Linked DNA regions of Tunicatimonas pelagia. The protein of the gene in region 2 binds, or shares a complex with, the protein of the main gene of each other region. Links are inferred from orthologs where the notes say so. Each region holds a gene or a part of one and is shown on either strand. Other genes may lie near its edges.

What was found.
Region 1: the proteins of prmC (region 2) and prfA are in contact, whole or in part, in a crystal structure (PDB 2B3T), measured with the Escherichia coli proteins. The link is inferred for Tunicatimonas pelagia from one-to-one orthologs.

Annotation. Positions count from the first base shown.
Region 1 is NZ_CP120683.1:5,027,790-5,037,506, forward strand. What follows is about bases 2,025-5,010. They hold prfA (peptide chain release factor 1), read right to left. Parts: upstream 4,057-5,010; coding sequence 2,992-4,056; downstream 2,025-2,991. Other genes in these bases: P0M28_RS21525 (choice-of-anchor Q domain-containing protein), read right to left, coding at 2,025-3,017; P0M28_RS21535 (GAF domain-containing protein), read left to right, coding at 4,441-5,010. In the rest of the region: P0M28_RS21510 (rhomboid family intramembrane serine protease), read left to right, coding at 1-76; P0M28_RS21515 (rhomboid family intramembrane serine protease), read left to right, coding at 89-1,000; P0M28_RS21520 (secondary thiamine-phosphate synthase enzyme YjbQ), read right to left, coding at 1,049-1,471; more of P0M28_RS21525, read right to left, coding at 1,581-2,024; more of P0M28_RS21535, read left to right, coding at 5,011-6,399; P0M28_RS21540 (type III PLP-dependent enzyme domain-containing protein), read right to left, coding at 6,468-7,859; argS (arginine--tRNA ligase), read left to right, coding at 8,113-9,717. UniProt on the Escherichia coli protein: Peptide chain release factor 1 directs the termination of translation in response to the peptide chain termination codons UAG and UAA.
Region 2 is NZ_CP120683.1:3,320,981-3,330,521, forward strand. What follows is about bases 6,732-9,541. They hold prmC (peptide chain release factor N(5)-glutamine methyltransferase), read left to right. Parts: upstream 6,732-7,609; coding sequence 7,610-8,473; downstream 8,474-9,541. Other genes in these bases: P0M28_RS14230 (RibD family protein), read right to left, coding at 6,732-7,574; cysC (adenylyl-sulfate kinase), read left to right, coding at 8,534-9,124; cysD (sulfate adenylyltransferase subunit CysD), read left to right, coding at 9,144-9,541. In the rest of the region: P0M28_RS14205 (hypothetical protein), read right to left, coding at 1-121; P0M28_RS14210 (ComF family protein), read left to right, coding at 226-903; gliding motility lipoprotein GldJ, read right to left, coding at 1,051-2,265; mfd (transcription-repair coupling factor), read right to left, coding at 2,511-5,861; P0M28_RS14225 (cytochrome c oxidase subunit 3), read left to right, coding at 5,987-6,622; more of P0M28_RS14230, read right to left, coding at 6,612-6,731. UniProt on the Escherichia coli protein: Methylates the class 1 translation termination release factors RF1/PrfA and RF2/PrfB on the glutamine residue of the universally conserved GGQ motif, i.e. on 'Gln-235' in RF1 and on 'Gln-252' in RF2.

The DNA.
Region 1 (9,717 bases), 1.7 Mb from region 2 along the record:
CGCTCACTTAGGCGGTATGTTATTTGCTTTTATCTTACTGAAGGTGTGGAAAGATAAGCGTGACGCATTTTATTAGCAGCAGTAGTCCATGAACAGTATACTAGACGAGTTAAAATACGCATTTCAACGCCCCAATAATGGGCTGATGCAGATTATTGTAATCAATCTGATTATTTTTCTTGCCCTGCTTCTCATTTGGGTTCCGCTCACAATTTCTAACGAGAGCAATATTTATTCGCTAATTGTAGACCAATTTACCCTACCAGCTTCGTTGGGCAAACTGATTTATCAACCTTGGACGTTGGTTACCTACTTTTTTACGCACGAGCGGTTTTTTCATATTTTGTTCAACCTGTTGTTTCTGTACTGGTTCGGTAAGATTATTCAGGAATTTTTGGGCGACGAAAAGGTAGTGAACCTGTATATTTTGGGGGGCTTAGTAGGCGGGGTTTTCTATATTCTGATCTACAACCTGATTCCGTACTTCCAAAACCAGATTAGCGGTTCAGAAATGCTGGGTGCTTCGGCCGGGGTATACGCGGTGGTAGTTGGGGCGGCTACGTTTATGCCCAATTACTCCATTCCCCTTATTTTGTTGGGGCCGGTTCGCATTAAATACATTGCCCTGTTTTTTGTGATTATGTCGTACGTGGGTACTGCCGGAAGCAATGCGGGAGGAAACTTGGCTCATCTGGCCGGAGCCGGACTAGGGTTTCTGTTTATAAAACAGCTCCAGCGAGGTAACGATTTGGGTCGCCCGGTTACGCAATTCCTCGTCTTTATGAAGAGTTTCTTTGTGCGCCAGCCCAAAGTAAAAGTATCATACCGACGATCAAAATCTAGCAACGGCCACAGTGCTACCAGTAAAAAAGCCAAAGCTACTTACGAAACTAAGCAGGAAGAAATTGATGCTATTCTCGATAAAATATCTGCCAATGGCTACGATAGCCTCACCCGCGAAGAAAAGAAAAAGCTCTTCGATGCCAGTAAAAGCGAATGAATAATGACTGATGATGAATGAATTAATTAGTCATCAGTCATTATTCATTCAATTTCCCCAAGCAGTGAGTACTAAGCGGCGAGAACCGCCTCGGTTGCGATGTTCGCAGAGGTAAACTCCTTGCCAAGTTCCTAGGTTGAGCCGCCCATCGGTAATCGGAATAGTAACGCTGCTACCCATCATAGAAGCTTTAATATGCGCGGGCATATCGTCCGAACCTTCCAGCGTGTGTTTGTAGTAAGGCGCATTTTCCGGAACCATCTGATTAATGTGCTGCTCAAAATCAGCCCGAACGGTAGGATCAGCGTTTTCGTTAATGGTCAGGCTAGCCGAGGTATGCTGAATAAATATCTGGAGCATTCCCACCTGGATGCGCCGTATGTCGGCAAATTCTCGTTCAATAAGCGAGGTAATAAGGTGAAAGCCCCGAGGGTAGGCGGGCAAGCGAATTTCCTGTTGATATACATGCATAGGTTAAATTGTTCGATCGCGGATTGGTTTGTTAGTCCACAGTCCACCGACGATAGTCCATAGTTAATGCTGGTTGCTGATTGCCAAGTTATCATTCATTGCTCATGGTTTAAGGTATTTGATATTCGTAGGCACCCAAATCAGGCTGGTCATCACGCCTAGCTCCCTTCAGGTCAGTTAAGATAGAAGTTGGTATTCCCTGATTAATAGCCGGAGATAAGGTGTCAAGCTGATAATGAGCGATAACAGGGTCAGCGAACAGCGGGTTTTCGTTAAAAATATTACCGGCTAGCGTAGCATCAGCGTATTTCAGTAAGTTGGCATTTAGCGAAATAATACTGTTTTCGGATACTATATTACGAATTAGCTCATCGTCTAAAATACCCCAGAGAATACTGTTGGTCAGCTCAGCGTAAAAGGGTTGATTAGAAACTTGAAGATCATCCAGTTGCTCCGGCAGAAGTTCGGAGAAAGCTAATCCGTACCATTCATCTTCTCTTGCAAAGCGAATCCCACTATTATCCAGGGTGCAGTGGCGGTAACGATAGTAGCCGTTTCCAACATTATAAGCTAACCCAAGAACACAGCGATTTATTTGGGTATTATAGACATCTACATCCGAACCGATGGCGAGTAATCCGTAGCCCGCCATATTTTCTATAATTACATTCGCCAGTATCAAATCCGGGATAGTATCCGCATCGGGAGTGTTGATAACAACACCGTTAATTGCGCTGCGGACGTAAGTATGCCTTAAAACATTATTGCGGCTGGTGGTTGTAAAAGTTATGCCATCCCATTGGCCGAAAGCATTCCCAAAATTACCATCGGTGCGAACGTTGCGAAATATCACCGGAGCCGTAACTGTGCCTTCGGTCTTGAGAGTGCCTTGGACTAAGGCAAAGGCTCCATTATCAAAGAAAAACCGGGCACCGGAGTCAACCTTTACCGTAACATCCGGTTCAATCCAGAGCGAGTCCTGGATAACAAACGGGCGATCACCGCGCAGTGTAGTATCTTGCGAGATAATCCAACCTTGGTGAAAGTGGGCATCCTGTCCCCAGGCAATCAGTTTCACGTCTTGTTGGTTGCCATTCACTCGAAAAACTAACGAGTCTTTTTCTAAAAACGGAAGGTTTTCATCCTGTGGATCAATAAATACTTCTACCAGTAGCAATAAGCTATCACCTCCTAGCAGGCGAATATTCTCAAATTGCTGGCCGGGGTTTCCGTTTAAAGTAACGGTGTAGGGCGATGCATTGCCCCGCCCCGTAGCTACGGAAGCGATAGTTACCGCATTTCGATTAGAATTGTATACGGTTAGTAGTTGAGATGTGCTACCCCGCGTGGTAAATAGGGTATCAAACTGCACGGTATCTCGGTCAAATTGAAGCTGTACGGCCTCTTCGGTGAATATCTCTTCTTCGGGTGTACAAGCAGAAAACCACAACAGGCAACTAACTACTCCTCCGAGTAGTATCTTCTTACCTGTACCTTCCAACTTCCCACCCCGCATAGTGCTATCCTTCCTGTAATTTTTCAGCATTCTCAGCAATACGAAGTTGCTCCACAAAATCGCCTAGTTGGCCATCCATTACGGTAGGTAAATTATATACGGTGTAGTTAATCCGATGGTCGGTCACCCGGCTTTGCGGATAATTATACGTTCGAATTTTATCCGAGCGGTCGCCACTCTTTACCATGGATCGGCGCTGATCGCTGATCTCGGCGTTTTGCTTGGCTAGTTCTTTTTCGTAAATCCGGGAGCGTAATACTGTTAGAGCTTTATCAAAATTCGCGTGCTGCGAACGGCCATCCTGGCATTCAACCACTATGCCAGTGGGAATATGAGTGAGCCGAACCGCCGACTCCGTTTTGTTAATGTGCTGTCCGCCCGCTCCAGAGGCCCGGAACGTATCTTTTCGCACATCGCCCATGTTTACTTCTACATCTACTTCTTCGGCTTCGGGCAGCACCGCTACGGTTGCCGCCGAGGTATGTACCCTCCCCTGCGATTCGGTAGCAGGCACGCGCTGTACCCGATGGACACCTGATTCAAACTTCAACTTAGCGTATACATCTTCGCCAGTTACTGAAGTGATAATTTCCTTGTATCCGCCTACGGTACCATCGGTAAGGCTAATCACTGAGAAATTCCAGCCTAGATTTTCGGCGAACAGGCTGTACATTCGGAATAGATCGCCCGCAAAAATAGCGGCTTCGTCACCTCCGGTTCCGGCTCTAATTTCCAGAATTACATTTTTACTATCGTTAGGATCTTTGGGAATCAGCATGTACTTCAATTCTTCTTCTAATGTTACTTGCTGGGGCTCCATATCGTCTAACTCAGCCTTGGCCAACTCCCGAAATTCATCATCCTTCTCCGTTTCTAGCACGTCTTTGGCACTTCTAATATTATCGAGCACCTGCCGATATTCTTCGTATTTCTTTACAATCTTCTCTAACTCACCGTATTCTTTGGTTAATTTGGTGTAGTTTTTCATGTCAGCCATCGCGTCGGGCTGTATCATGAGTTGCCCTACTTCCTCAAATCGGTCTTTTATTGCTTCTAGTTTATCAATCACGGCACGAAAATTAAAAGTTACAAACTACCAAAAGAGCTTAATCGTAGTCTACTTAATCAGAGTAACGATTAGCTGGCTCACTTGGTGCGTTAAAAAGGAGGCCTTGGTTTTACCAATTGGTGAAAACACAGCAAAGCTACATTTTTTCCAACACTATTGATGATCTACACCGATAAACTCTTTGTCTAATCTATCTGCCATATCAGTTTTTGCGACACATACGCATCGGATATTACCTTGTAATCAAACCAGTCAGTTTGTGTTTTTTTATCTTGCAAATCATACCATTATTGCAAAGTATCGTTCGCTAGGGGGTAAATCTACCATGCACCCCACCACGCGTTTACATACACCCTGAACACTAATTGGCGGAGAAAACAAGCTATGAAAAAAGTACGATTTTCAATTGGCGGAAAGATATTAGGAGGGTTCCTGACCCTCATTGTCCTATTTACTGCAAATGCTGTCATTAGTATCATAACGCTAAACTCCGGTATAGAATTAACGGAAAAAACTACCGAGGTTACTGACCCTTCGGCCGATGCTATCGTCAACCTTATGACGATGGTCAATGAATCAGAAAAGCTGATTACCAGTTGGGTGTACTTACAAAATAATGAAGATAACAAGCAGGCACTAAAAGACTTGCATGCCGACTATCCTCAAATGAAGGAAGTGATAACGCAACTGAGCAATGCCTGGGAAGATAGCAGTCAAATACTGCAAATTGATACGGTTCTCATTCAATTTGAGTCGCTTATCGATAGCGAAAAAGAAATTATGGCCAGTTTGGTTTCTTTTGAGGATTACGAAGATCCGATGGCTAAATTGTTAGCGGAAAATATGATTGAGGACGATATAATTCCGCATACCAAAGAGATTCGTAGACAGCTAGACGAAATTAGTGATATTAAGGAGCAAGAAGCTGCCCAAGCCCAGATTGAAAATATTACTTCTTATTTACAATTGCGGAGAATTATCATCGTGCTGGGTGCAATAACCATTGCTATAGGGTTGATAGGAGCCTTTGTGATAAGCCGTAAAATTACCGGTCCGATTGGCTACTTGAAGAAGGTGATACTAGAACTAGGGAAAGGACGATTGCCCGAAGAGAACACTCAGGAGTCTCATAAGTTTAGTAGCGATGAAGTAGGTCAGATGGCCGATGCTGTAGATGGTTTGGTAAAAGGGCTAAAAGATACATCGGCGTTTGCCGAGAGCATTGGTAAGGGAGACTATAATGCTGAGTTCTCTCCTTTGAGCGATGAAGATATTTTAGGTAACTCGCTCATCAATATGCGGGATAATCTTCATAAAGTAGCTAAAGAAGATCAGGTACGCAATTGGGCTACCGAAGGTACAGCTCAATTTGGTGAACTGCTTCGTCAGAATAATGACGACATGCAGAAACTCACCCAAACAATCTTATCCAATCTAATTTCTTATCTACACGCCAACCAGGGCGGGTTGTACCTCATTCAGGCTAAAGATACGAGCGAACCGTTTATGACCTTGGAAGCCTGTTATGCTTGGGATCGGGAAAAATATTTAGACCAAAAAATTTACAAAGGAGAAGGGCTGGCCGGACAATCGTGGCAGGAGAAAGATACCATTTACCTGACTGACGTGCCAGATGACTACGTGCTGATTGCGTCAGGCTTAGGTGAGGCCAACCCTACCAGTATCTTGATTGTACCTTTAATGGTGAATGAAGAAGTGTACGGGGTAATTGAGTTGGCTTCATTTGAAGAGTTTAAACCTTACGAAATAGAGTTTTTACGAAAGATTGCCGAAAGCATTGCCTCTACTATATCTACTGTAAAAGTAAACGCTCGTACTCAACAACTATTGGCCGAATCGCAGCAAATGACCGAGCAAATGCAAGCCCAAGAGGAGGAAATGCGACAGAACATGGAAGAACTACAGGCCACGCAAGAAGAGGTAGATCGTAAGACGGGTGAAATGAAAAGTAGGCTTGATGCTATTGACGAGAGCGGTATTGCTTTCATCGAGTTTAATACCGAAGGTATCATCGTTACTGCCAATCAATCATTTTTATCTTTAATGGGGTACCAACTAGAAGAAATACAGGGACGGCATCATCGTATTTTTGTAGATCCAAATTACGCCCAATCGGCGGAGTATAAAGAGTTTTGGGAGAAGTTGCGAGGGGGACAAGAGCAATCCGGGGAACATAAGCGTATCACTAAAAGCGGTGCTGAGGTGTACATTCGAGGGTACTATCTCAGTGTTAAAGATAAAAACGACAATACTACCAAGGTGATAAAGTATGCACTGGATGTTACTGAGCTTAAGCAGAAAAGTATGGCAGTTGAGGCTTAACCACGGCAAACTGTGATTAGAATAGCTAACTTTCTCTCCATTAGAACGGCTGCGAATCGCGTAGCGGGTCAGTCGTAGCCCAGTACGTTTAGCATTGATTCACTGTTTTGTTCAGGGGCAAACAACTGGTAGGTAAACTCACCATTTTCATTCTGATCAATTACTACGTGCTTCGGGGCGGGAATTAAGCAGTGTTGAATACCGCCGTACCCACCAATAGCTTCCTGATACGCCCCAGTATTGAAGAAACCAACGTACAGTGGTTCATTCAGAGGGATTTTAGGTAAGAAGACTTCGTTACGGTGCGCTTCGGTGTTGTAATAATCCATGCTATCGCAGGTGAGCCCGCCCAGGTTTACTTTTTGGTAAGGCTGGTTCCAGTGGTTGATTGGTAGCATGATAAACTTTCGGTTCAATCCCCAAATATCAGGCAATTGGGTAATAAAGGAGCCGTCAATCATGTACCACAGCTCCTTATCATTTTGCTGTTTTTGTCCTAGCACCGAATAAATGGTAGCTCCGCTTTCGCCTACGGTATACATGCCAAACTCAGTCAGTAGGTGCGGGGTAGGAGTATTATTTTCCCGGCAAACACTCTGGATATTCTCAATAATTTGCTCAACAATATATTCGTAATCGTAGGTAAACCACAGTGAGTTCTTGATTGGGAAACCTCCGCCAATATCGATGGTATCCAGTGTGGGGCAGATTTTTCGGAGCTCGCAGTACATTTCTACGAAGCGGTTTAGCTCGCTCCAGTAGTAAGCCGAATCATCTATGCCCTGATTTACAAAGATGTGTAGCAGTTTAAGCCGCACTTTTTCGTTATGCTGAAGTTGTTCCCGATAAAGCTCTACCGCATTGCTGTAGCGAACGCCAAGCCGGGAAGTATACAATTCAAACCGAGGGGTTTCGTCGGAGGCCACTCGGATACCAACATCAAACGGATCGCGAACGTGCTGTTCGTAATAAGGCAGTTCCTCTAAATTATCCAGCACCGGAATACAATTTTGAAACCCATCGTTCAGTAATTCGGTAATGTATTGCTGATACAAGTCGCGTTTGTAGCCATTGCATACAATAAGAATATCCTTATTTATTCTCCCTTGATCGTATAACCGCCGAATGATTGGAATATCGTAGGAGGAAGAAGTTTCCAGATGAATATCATTTTTTAATGCCTCCGCCAGCACAAATGCAAAGTGCGACGATTTGGTGCAGTAGCAGTACCGATACTCCCCTTGATACTGGTATTTCTGCATGGCCTGCCCAAACATTTGTTTAGCTCGTCGGATGTTGGTGCTAATCTGAGGTAGGTACGTAATTTTACTGGGGGTACCAAATCGTTGAATTACCTCCATCAGCGGAACACCGTGGAATTGCAAACCGCTTGACTGCATATCAAAATCGGCGGTAGGAAAATCAAACGTCTTATGAATTAGATCGGCGTACTTTCGCATGAATTTAAAATGATACAAGGCCTGTGAAGAATGCAATATTCTGATAATTTTGGCATCTTTGCAATGCACATTTTATAATTGAAAATTGAGAGGGGAGAATGAATAGTTGGTGGGGAGCTGGGGGCTTGGTGCAGGGGGTAATGAGCAATGAACAGTGTGCAATGAGTAATGACTGATGACCAATGACTAATAACCATTCATTAATCGGACAATTGAACATTAACACCATAACACTTGAGCACCACAAGATAATATGAACATAGAAAAACAACTGATTGAAGGGATTCAGGCAGCCTTTCAGCATCATTATCAACATGTACTTGCATCCGATGAGATTGGTTTACAGCCCACCCGAAAAGATTTTGCTGGGTCGCACACCTTTGTTACCTTTCCCTACGCCCGGGTTACCCGCCAAAGCCCACCCCAAACTGCCGAAACAATTGGTAACTATCTCAAAGAGCAAGTTGGTATTGTTAAAGACTTCAACGTAGTGAAGGGCTTTTTGAACATAGAATTGGCCGATTCAGTGTGGGTGAGTACCCTTCAATCAATTCTTCAGCAATATCAGTCGGAGCAACCCTACGGATTTCAGCCGGATAATGGCAAAAAGGTGATGGTTGAGTTTTCTTCTCCTAATACCAATAAACCATTGCACCTCGGGCATCTGCGAAATAATTTTTTGGGCGATGCAATGTCCAGAATTCTACGAGCCAACGGTTACGCGGTGCACAACGTCAATATCGTAAATGATCGGGGTATCCATATTTGTAAATCAATGCTGGCCTACCAAAAATTCGGTCAGGGCGAAACTCCTGAATCAGCTGGTCTTAAGGGCGATCATTTGGTAGGCAAGTACTACGTAGAATTTGATAAGCATTACAAAGCCGAAATTAGCCAATTAGTTGCACAAGGCACGGAAGAAGAACAAGCCAAGAAGGAAGCACCCCTAATGAAAGAGGCCCAAGAGATGCTGAAGCAGTGGGAGCAGGGAGAGGCAGAAACGGTAGCTCTGTGGAAAAAAATGAATGCTTGGGTGTACGAAGGTTTTGATGCTACCTACCAGAAGATTGGAGTTTCATTCGATCAGATTTATTACGAATCAGACACCTACTTGCTCGGAAAAGATATTGTAGAAGAAGGGCTGGAAAAAGAAGTGTTTTACCGGAAAGAAGACGGCTCAGTTTGGATTGATTTGAGCGATGAGGGTTTAGACGAAAAGCTAGTACTGCGGGGCGATGGTACCTCGGTATACATGACCCAGGATTTGGGTACTGCCGAACTGCGGTACCGCGATTGGCCGTTCAATCGGCTGGTGTATGTAGTGGGTAACGAACAGAACTACCATTTTAAAGTACTATTTTCTATCTTGAAACGGCTGGGACGACCCTACGCTGATGGTTTATTTCATCTTTCCTACGGCATGGTAGACCTGCCTTCCGGGAAAATGAAATCGCGAGAAGGAACAGTAGTAGATGCTGACGATCTGATTGATGAAGTGATTCAGCAAGCCCGAAAAAAGACGGAGGCACTGGGCAAAATTGAAGAACTAACTCCTTCGCAAGCTGAAGAGCTTTTTCAGATGTTAGGACTGGGAGCCATTAAATATTTTCTGTTGAAAGTAGACCCCAAGAAACGAATGCTGTTTAACCCCGAAGAATCGGTACAGCTTCAGGGAGATACGGCTCCGTTTATTCAGTATACCCATGCCCGAATTTCCGCCATTTTGCAGAAAGCAACCCACGATGGAATCAATCACGAAGCATTTGGCTCGTTGTCCGAGATTCATGGTTCCGAGCAGGAGGTGATAGAGCTTCTGGCAGTTTTCCCTCAAAAAGTTCAATTGGCCGGAGCGGAGTAC
Region 2 (9,541 bases):
CCTGCACCCCTACTAAAAAGAGGACGGCATTCAGGTCGGCGGGCCGTTTACCTATTTGTTGCTCAACGGTAGCTAATAGGCTTTGCCACCTTCGTTCCAGTACTAAATCTTTTTGATACATGCTGAGAAAAGGATCGGAAAAATTACGTCAGTAGGGTTACAATTTCTATTGCATGGGGCGTAAACAATTGTCACCGTATCTTGTGTGTTTCTATACGTACTAGAATGCTAAAGGATTTCTTATCACTCATATTTCCCCGAACTTGTATAATATCGCAAGTGCCGCTGGCAAAAGGCGAGCAGTTAATCGCCACCCAGACGATTGTCAGCTTGCCGAGGTTTGACTTAAACGAAGAAAATACGAGTCTGGTAAGAAGAGTATTCAGCTTTGCTCCGGTGAGCCAGGCTTGGGCTTACTACAAATTTTCTAAGCATGGTAAGGTGCAGAGGTTATTGCACGTCCTAAAATACCAAAACCATCCTGAAATTGGTGAAATGACGGGTAAGTGGTTCGGCCACGCTTTGCAGGAAAATGCAGAAGTAGCCGAAATTGACTTAATTGTTCCGCTTCCAATGCACAAAAAGAAGCAGAAAAAGCGAGGCTATAATCAGTGCGATTATATTGTGTGGGGATTATCGGAAGTGCTGGCAATTCCTTGGTCTACGCAAGTGTTAGTAAAAATTGAGAATACTGATTCGCAAACTCGTAAAAACCGGATAGAGCGCTACCGCAACAGTTATCGCGCCTACGCCATTCGGAAAGATGCTAACATTCGAGGAAAGCATATCTTATTAGTAGACGATGTAGTGACCACCGGTGCTACGCTAGGAGCCTGTGTCAGTTTACTACTAGCGGGTGGCTGCCGAGCGGTTAGCGTAGCCGCACTAGCCTCACCGGAGTAAGAACTTGATTAATCAAGTTCTTACAGTTTCCTCTGACTATGGTATAACTTGGCTAACTGAAAAATAACCTTGATAACAAAAAGGGCTTCGTTGTTTAGACGAAGCCCTTAATTTATAGATGAACCTATACTATAACGTATCTAAATTCTAGTAATTCGTTCCCGCGCGAATCATGGCGCAACGGAAGCCGATTGTAGCGGTAGCAGAATCTTGCTCTAAGTAACGACGGGTTCCCGGTGATAACCAGTAAGCCACATCGGCCCAAGAACCACCTTTATATACTCTTAACTCATTAGTGACTAGTGAGTTAAACTCACCTTGGAAGTTAGGAAACTTCTCATTATCATATTCTTCCTCTCGATCAATGGTACCATCCCGACGGATTGGGTTCAGATCGTTAAAATCCTGATAAGAAAGCGGACGGTACACATCGAGTACCCACTCGTTTACGTTACCGGCCATGTTATACAGCCCAAAATCGTTGGGAGGATATTCGTAGATGTAGTCAGTAATCATGGCACCATCGTTTAGCTTACCAGCAATACCGGCATAATCACCACGACCTCGCTTAAAGTTTGCTAACATACTACCCATTTGCTTACCATAAGGGTTTCGGGTGGCGTGACCATCCCACGGATAAATACGAGAATGCGTTTGATTTTCATCCAGGTACTGGGTACCAATCAATGCCTTAGCGGCATATTCCCACTCGGCCTCGGTAGGTAAGCGAAAATCAGGTAGCACTACTCCACTCTCCAGTGGAATACGTCCTCCTTCGGGAACATCTACTTCAGAGCCTGATTCCTCGATGAGTTTTTCGTTTACCACGGAAGTACGCCACTTACAGTAATCATTAGCCTGTCGCCAGGTAACTCCTACTACCGGGAAGAAACGGAATCCCGGATAACGAAGGTAGTGATCTTCGTAGGGATCATTGAACGCTAGAGAACGCCGCCATACCGTAGTATCGGGTAAGGCCGACTCATAAAATTCAGTGGTAGAATCTTGGCGAATATCAAATAGATACTCCAGCCAGTTGATATTGGCGATCTCAGTTTTATCCATGTAAAATGAAGCTACTGTAACAGTACGCTCCAAATTATCGCGGGTACCCATGAGATCTTCTTCAAAACTACCCATAACAAAACGCCCACCTTCAATGTACACCATGTTGGGGGCTTCGGGCTGACCTTGGTATTCGTCTAAGGTGAAATTTCCTTCCACGTTATACTCAATACCAGTGACATTACTCGATTCACCAGGATTCATACTGGTGGGTTGACTTTTGCTGCAGGCAGCAAGCACGGCAGCACATAACACAAACTGCCAAGCTCGGGGGACTTGGTTGACCAATTGCTTCATAACCTGTTTTATTAACTCTTAGAAAGCTGTTTTAGACGAATAACACAAACTGTTTTATAAATGATACTGCTAATTTGCACACATTCTCATAATATTAATAACGAATACTAGAAAAAATTATATGTATGTAAGTTACAGTATGAAATAAACAAGAAATAGCAAAGTTCAATGCGAATACTACGATAGTAACGAATTAAAGAATTCAAAATTATCTTGCTACAGACAATTTTAACACCTGCTCATTACTACAGTGAACTAATATCATCTAGTGTGCTAATGGCTTGTTGGGTATTCTCGGTTCTTTCTATGGACAAGATTGGTCGCTTTTTAGTTTCTTTAATACGGCACCGCTTCGGATGCTGCTGCACGTACTGAATAATTTTCCCAAAGGTTTCTGATTTGAAGTAGGACTCATTATCTAATCCTACGATGTAGCATTTCATCAACCCATTTTTCAGTGTAAGCTTTTCAAAGCCTAGCTGTTCGGCCTTCCAGCGTAACCGTACGGTAGACATCAACTCGTGAACGGGTTCGGGAATTTCGCCGAAGCGATCTTCTAGCATTTTTTTGAATTCCTGAAGCTGCTCTTCATCTTTAATATTATCCAGCCGGGAGTACAGGCGCAAGCGCTCAGTAGTATTGGCCACGTAATCTTCGGGAATAAGTACTTCCAGGTCAGTTTCAATGCTGCAATCTTGGACGAGCGGTTTAACTACTTCACTCAACTCGCGAGTAAAAAGGTCTTTAAACTCTGTTTCTTTTAGCTCCTGAACGGCTTCATCCAGAATTTTATGGTACATCTCAAACCCTAAATCAGTGATGAAACCAGTTTGCTCAGCTCCCAGCAAGTTGCCCGCCCCGCGAATATCCAGATCGCGCATAGCTACTTTAAATCCATCGCCTAACTCAGAATACTCTTCTAAGGTAGAAAGCCGCTTGCGCGCATCGGACGTAAGGCCGGAAGAAGGAGGAGAGAGCAAGTAGCAAAACGCTTTACGGTTTGAGCGGCCTACCCTACCCCGCATCTGGTGCAGGTCGGATAATCCGAACATATGCGCGTTATTAATCAAAATAGTATTGGCGTTGGGAATATCCAGCCCCGACTCAATAATATTAGTGGAAACTAGTACATCGTATTCGCCCTCAATAAACCGGAGCATGGTTTTTTCCAGCTTCGCCCCGTCCATTTGTCCGTGGGCTACGGCGACCCGAGCGTTGGGAACCAGTCGTAAAATAATGTTAGCGACTTCTTCAATATTGCCCACGCGATTATGGACAAAGAAAACCTGTCCGCCCCGCTTCAGTTCAAAGCTGACCGCATCACGAATAATGCTTTCGTTGAAAGTATGAATTTCGGTAGTAACCGGACGACGGTTGGGAGGTGGAGTGGCGATGATGCTCAAATCGCGCGCGCCCATCAGCGAAAACTGCAAGGTTCGGGGAATGGGAGTGGCGGTGAGGGTTAGCACATCGACGTTCACCCGCATTTCTTTTAACCGCTCTTTTACCTTCACTCCAAACTTTTGCTCTTCGTCAACAATTAGTAAGCCCAAATCCTTAAATTCAACATCTTTGTTCACAATGCGGTGCGTACCGATCAGAATATTGACTTCTCCGGCTTTTGCCTCCTTCAGAATTTCTTTAATGTTTTTGGTAGACTTAAAGCGGTTGATATAATCTACTCGCACCGGAAAATCAGCCAAACGATTATTAAACGTATGGTAGTGCTGCATAGCCAAAATAGTGGTGGGTACCAGCACCGCCACTTGCTTGCCTTCAGTTACCGCTTTAAACGCTGCTCGAATGGCTATTTCGGTTTTTCCAAAACCTACATCACCGCAAATAAGGCGATCCATGGGATGACTTAGCTGCATATCGCGTTTTACATCTTCGGTGGCAGTAGCCTGGTCGGGAGTATCTTCAAACATGAACGAAGATTCTAATTCAGCTTGCAAGAAGCTATCGGGCTGGTAGGTAAAACCGGGAGCCGACTTACGTTTGGCGTATAGGTCAATCAGGTCTTTAGCAATATCCTGCACCTTTCTCTTCGCCCGCTTCTTTTTGTTTTCCCACTCGGGGGAACCTAATTTGCTGATGGCGGGCGGACCTTCTTCTTTCCCGCTGTACTTAGAAATTTTGTGTAGCGAATGTACACTGACGTACAGTAGATCATCGTCGCGATAAACCAAGCGGATAGATTCCTGCTCCCGACCGCCCATATCCATTTTCTCCATTCCTGCAAAACGACCAATGCCGTGGTCGATATGCACTACGTAGTCACCCACTTTGAGGGAACGTAGCTCCTTGAGGGTAATAGCCTTCGACTTGGCTCGAATACCTTTGGTTTTGTACCGATGAAAACGGTCAAAAAGTTGGTGGTCGGTGTAGCAAGCAACGTTCAGGGTTTTATCAACAAAGCCCTCCCGTAGCGAAGTGTACAGTGAGTTGAAAGCTACTTCAGAATCAAGCTCATCAAAAATTTTGTGGAGTCGCTCAATCTGTTGCTCCGAATCGGAGACAATAAAATTGGTAATGTTGCGGTCCTTATTCTCGTGCAGATTAGCCGCTAGCAATTCAAAATTTTTGTTGAACGAAGGCTGTGGCTGACTTTTAATGGTGAAAACTTGATTGGTAGAAAAAGAGAACCGATGACCAAACTCTACTTGCGTAAACGGTACCAAACTTTCTAAAAAGCTAGCCTTAGTCTCGAATAGCATATCCGGGCTAAAAACTACTTGCGTTCCGTTAGACTCGACCATTAGGGATTCAAAGTTCTCGCTGGCCTCTACGTAGTAGCGGTTCACTACATCTTCCGCCGCCTCTATATCTTTCCACCAAATTTGGGTATTATCGGTGGGTAAAAAACTGATGAACGATTGCCGCTCTTCTTCCAGCAGTTTAGTCTGCACATTAGGGATAATGCTCACCTGATTTACTTCTTCTTGCGAAAGTTGAGAAGTGATTTCAAAGGTGCGAATGCTCTCTACTTCATCGCCGAAGAGTTCAATTCGGTAGGGTAACTCGTGGGCGTAGGAGTAAATATCAATGATACCGCCTCGTACGGCAAACTGCCCTGGTTCGTACACAAAGTCACTTTTCTCAAAATCGTAGGTAGTAAGTAACTCCGCAATAAACTGAGTGTCTAGTCGCTCGCCCGCTTTAATAAAGAATGTATTTTCTCGAAGCGAACGCTGGTTAATTACTTTCTCGGCTAGCGCATCGGGGTAGGTAACAATTAAATGCCCGTGAGTGGGAGTATTACTGATAATGTTTAGAATCTCGGCCCGCATTAGTACGTTGGCATTCTCGGTTTCATCTAACTGGTAGGGCTTTTTGTATGAAGCCGGAAATAGGTGAATTTCTCGCGAGGGATTTAAATTCTGAAGATCATTCTGAAAGTAGGCAGCAGCTTCCTGATCCGAAAGTACGAACAGCATCAGTTGCGGATTTATCCGGTACAAAGCACTTGCCAGCACCGCATCCAAACTACCTGTTACTCCCTTTAGCTGGGCTTGTGGTGCAGTACTAAGTTGGGTGGCTAGCGTTTGTATGAAACTATCGTCAGCGTATTGTTTAATAAATTGGGTGGGCTGCACAGAGTGGTACAATTATGGGACAATTAAAAAATAACAAGTCTGGAAAATAATCGTTTTGAAAGATAGCTAGAACTAAAAGCTCCCGGATATGTTTCTTTGATTAGGTATCAGAATAGATTTGGTGAATGATGCAAAACTACCATAAAAACACTGAAAAAGCCGAACGCGACAACGCAATTACTCGCTTAGAAAAGCTACACCCCCACAAAACATTGTTGTATCTGGCTATTTTTGGTAGTAGTTTGGTCTTCGTGTTTATGGTGGTATCCTACACCATGAGTCAGCGTAGCCCCGATGTTTTTATCGATTTTGAATTTCCTAAAGCATTCGTGGTAAGTTTAGTGCTACTGATGTATTCTAGCTACACCATGACTCGGGTAGTGCCTGCCTTTTTAAAGGATGATTTAAAATCAGTAAAAAATTCCTTGGGTATTACACTACTGTTGGGAGTTGCGTTCACTATCTCTCAGTATGTAGGCTGGTCAGAATTATATCGCTCTGGTATTTATCTTTCGGGCGAAGCATCAGGGGCGTATTTATACGTTATTTCAGGCTTGCATGTGCTTCACTTGGCAGCCGGGCTAGTAGTGCTCACGGTGATGTACACCCAGATAAGCACTATTTCTCGCGACCCGGTAAAAATGCTGATTCTGGTAACCAATCCTTATCAAAAGATTAAGTTGGAGATGCTGGCCACGTACTGGCATTTTGTAGATGCCCTCTGGCTAATTCTCTTTTTCTACTTCCTGTTTAGCTTCTAAAGTAAGTTGTTAACTGATCTTCACTCACCCGTTCTTCGGCTACCAAGTATTTTTCTTCAACAGTTGGTGCAGTAATTCCCTCACCGAAGGTGGTTTTACTGCTAAATACCCGAGCCTCGTCCCACCAGCCTTGCTGAATCAGAAACGATAAAAACTGCGAGCCACCTTCTATAAAAACTGAGACAGCTTGCCGTCGGTACAAATCAGTCAGCACATAAGCAATACGCTGCGGCCAATTGGCAGTATCAGGAAGTGAGGTAAATTCTAAATTGGATACGCTGAGTGGTGGCCGATGGGTGTAGCAAAGCGTAGGTTGGCTTTGGTCGAATACGTTTAGCTGCTTATCTAACGTTTGGTCGGGATCAACCACAATGCGAAGCGGGTTTTCGCCCGACCAATCCCGCACGTTTAATTGAGGGTTATCGTAACGATAGGTGTTCTTGCCCACCCAAATAGCTGCTTCCTGCGAACGCCACCGATGCACCAGCTTTCGAGCGTGAACCCCGCTAATCCACTTGGAGTCATAGTTGGAGCGAGCTACCAAGCCATCAGCCGTTTGCGCCCATTTTAAAACGATGTAGGGGCGCTTTTTTTGGTAAAATGTGTAAACCCGTCGGTTAACCGACCATTCTGCTGAGCGAAGAAAATCATCGAACTCTCTGGCAATCTGTACCTCTTTTATTCCAGATTGGTCGGCAAACGCGTGAAGTTCGGCCGAGTTTTCAAAAGGGTTGGTACTCACAAACAGCGTAGAGTTAACCGGAAACGTAATTTCTTTCAAGCAGTCTGCAAGCTGATTTTGGTACGGCAAATCAGGGTTCAACCATCCTTCGGCTACTATCTGCTGCTGAGCTACCACCCACCCTATCTGCGGGTGAATAGAGACCTTTTGAAATCTGGAACGGGCTAAGTCAATGCTTCTTTGGGCGAGAAGTCGGCGATTTTGAACCATCTTGCGTAGCTTTGTGCCAAGTTACAAAGTTTATAATGCTAATTAGTGCCCGCAAACTATATAATCAGCTACAGGATCAACTGTCTGACACGCTCAAGAAACACTACTCAACTCGAGAAATCGATACCGTGCTACGTTGGTTACTGGAACATACGCTATCTCTAACCCAGACCGATATATTGGTAGACAAAGAAACAGCACTATTGGACGTTCAGCAAAAGCAGTTGCACCACTACGTAGAGCGGTTGAATCAAGAAGAGCCAATTCAGTATGTTTTGGGCGAATGTGAGTTTTACGGGAGAACATTTGCGGTAAACCCTCAGGTGCTTATTCCCCGACCAGAGACTGAGGAACTGGTACAACTAATTGTTCAGCAGCACTCAAAGGCTGAAAATTTAAAGATACTCGATATTGGCACTGGCAGTGGCTGCATCGCAATCACGCTAGATAAAGAGCTACCTCAATCTACCGTCTGGGCATTAGATAACAGTCCGGATGCTTTAGCCATTACCCGGCAGAACGCTCACCGTTTGCAGTCATCAGTAGAATTTGTAGAGATGGATATCCTGGCTAATACGCCAAACATAGAGCAATTAGAGATGATAGTGAGTAACCCACCCTACGTACTCCAGTCGGAAAGAATGAATATGCGCCAGAATGTGCTAAAATATGAGCCGCAAACCGCTCTTTTTGTAGAAGATACTAATCCGCTTCTATTTTACCGTCGAATTTCGGAGCTTTGCACCCAACAACTAACCCGTGTGAAATGGGTATATTTGGAGATACATGAGAAATTTGCACCTGAAATTAAAGCTTTACTGACCCAGGGTGGCTTTGTAGCTGTGCGTACGGTAAAAGATATGCAGGGTAAAGATCGATTTATAGTTGCCAGTCGCTGAGAACCAAATTTTTATCATGTGATACACGCATTCTTTTGCGAAGGATATAATTTTAGATAATTGAATAACATATACCCTATTTTTGACACTATTCTAGGCCAAGCCGATAAGGAGGCCTTGTTGAAGCAACGAGGCAAAGTAATTTGGATGGTAGGCTTATCGGGTTCGGGAAAAAGCACATTGGCGCGAGCCGCCGAAAACGCTCTACACCAGCAAGGAAAAGTAACCATGCTGTTAGATGGTGACAACCTTCGAACGGGAGTAAACAATAATTTAGGCTTTAGTCAGGATGACCGTCGGGAGAATATTCGTCGGGCTGCCGAACTTGCCAAGCTTTTTTCGCAGTGCGGTATCATTACAATCTGCTCGCTTATTAGTCCCACCGATAGTATTCGCCAGATGGCAAAGAAAATAATTGGCGACAACTACTTTGAGGTATTCATTCACTGTCCGCTGGCGGTATGTGAAGAACGCGATGTGAAAGGTTTATACGCCAAAGCCCGTCGGGGCGAAATCAAAGACTTTACCGGAATCTCTTCTCCCTTTGAGGAGCCTCAGCAACCCAATTTAAAAATTAGTACTCACCAACAATCTATTGAAGAAAGCCATCAGTTGCTAGTCAGTAAGATTTTAGAAACGACCTCTTATTAATTCTGAAAATCAGTCAGTTATGAAATATAGCCTAACCCATTTACGGCAATTAGAATCGGAAGCTATCTTTATTATGCGGGAGGTAGCCTCGCAGTTTGAAAAACCGGTACTGCTTTTTTCCGGGGGAAAAGATTCTATCGTGATGGTTCACTTAGCTCAGAAAGCCTTCTGGCCGGCTAAAATTCCGTTTCCACTCATGCATATTGATACCGGGCATAATTTCCCGGAAACGATTGAATTTCGTGATCGGCTGGTAGACGAATTGGGTGCTAAGCTGATTGTGCGCTACGTGCAAGATTCTATCGACCAGGGAAAAGCGGTGGAAGAGAAAGGAGCTAACCCCAGCCGGAACGGTTTACAAACCATCACGCTGCTAGATGCCATTGAAGAGCTAAAGTTTGATGCGGCTTTTGGTGG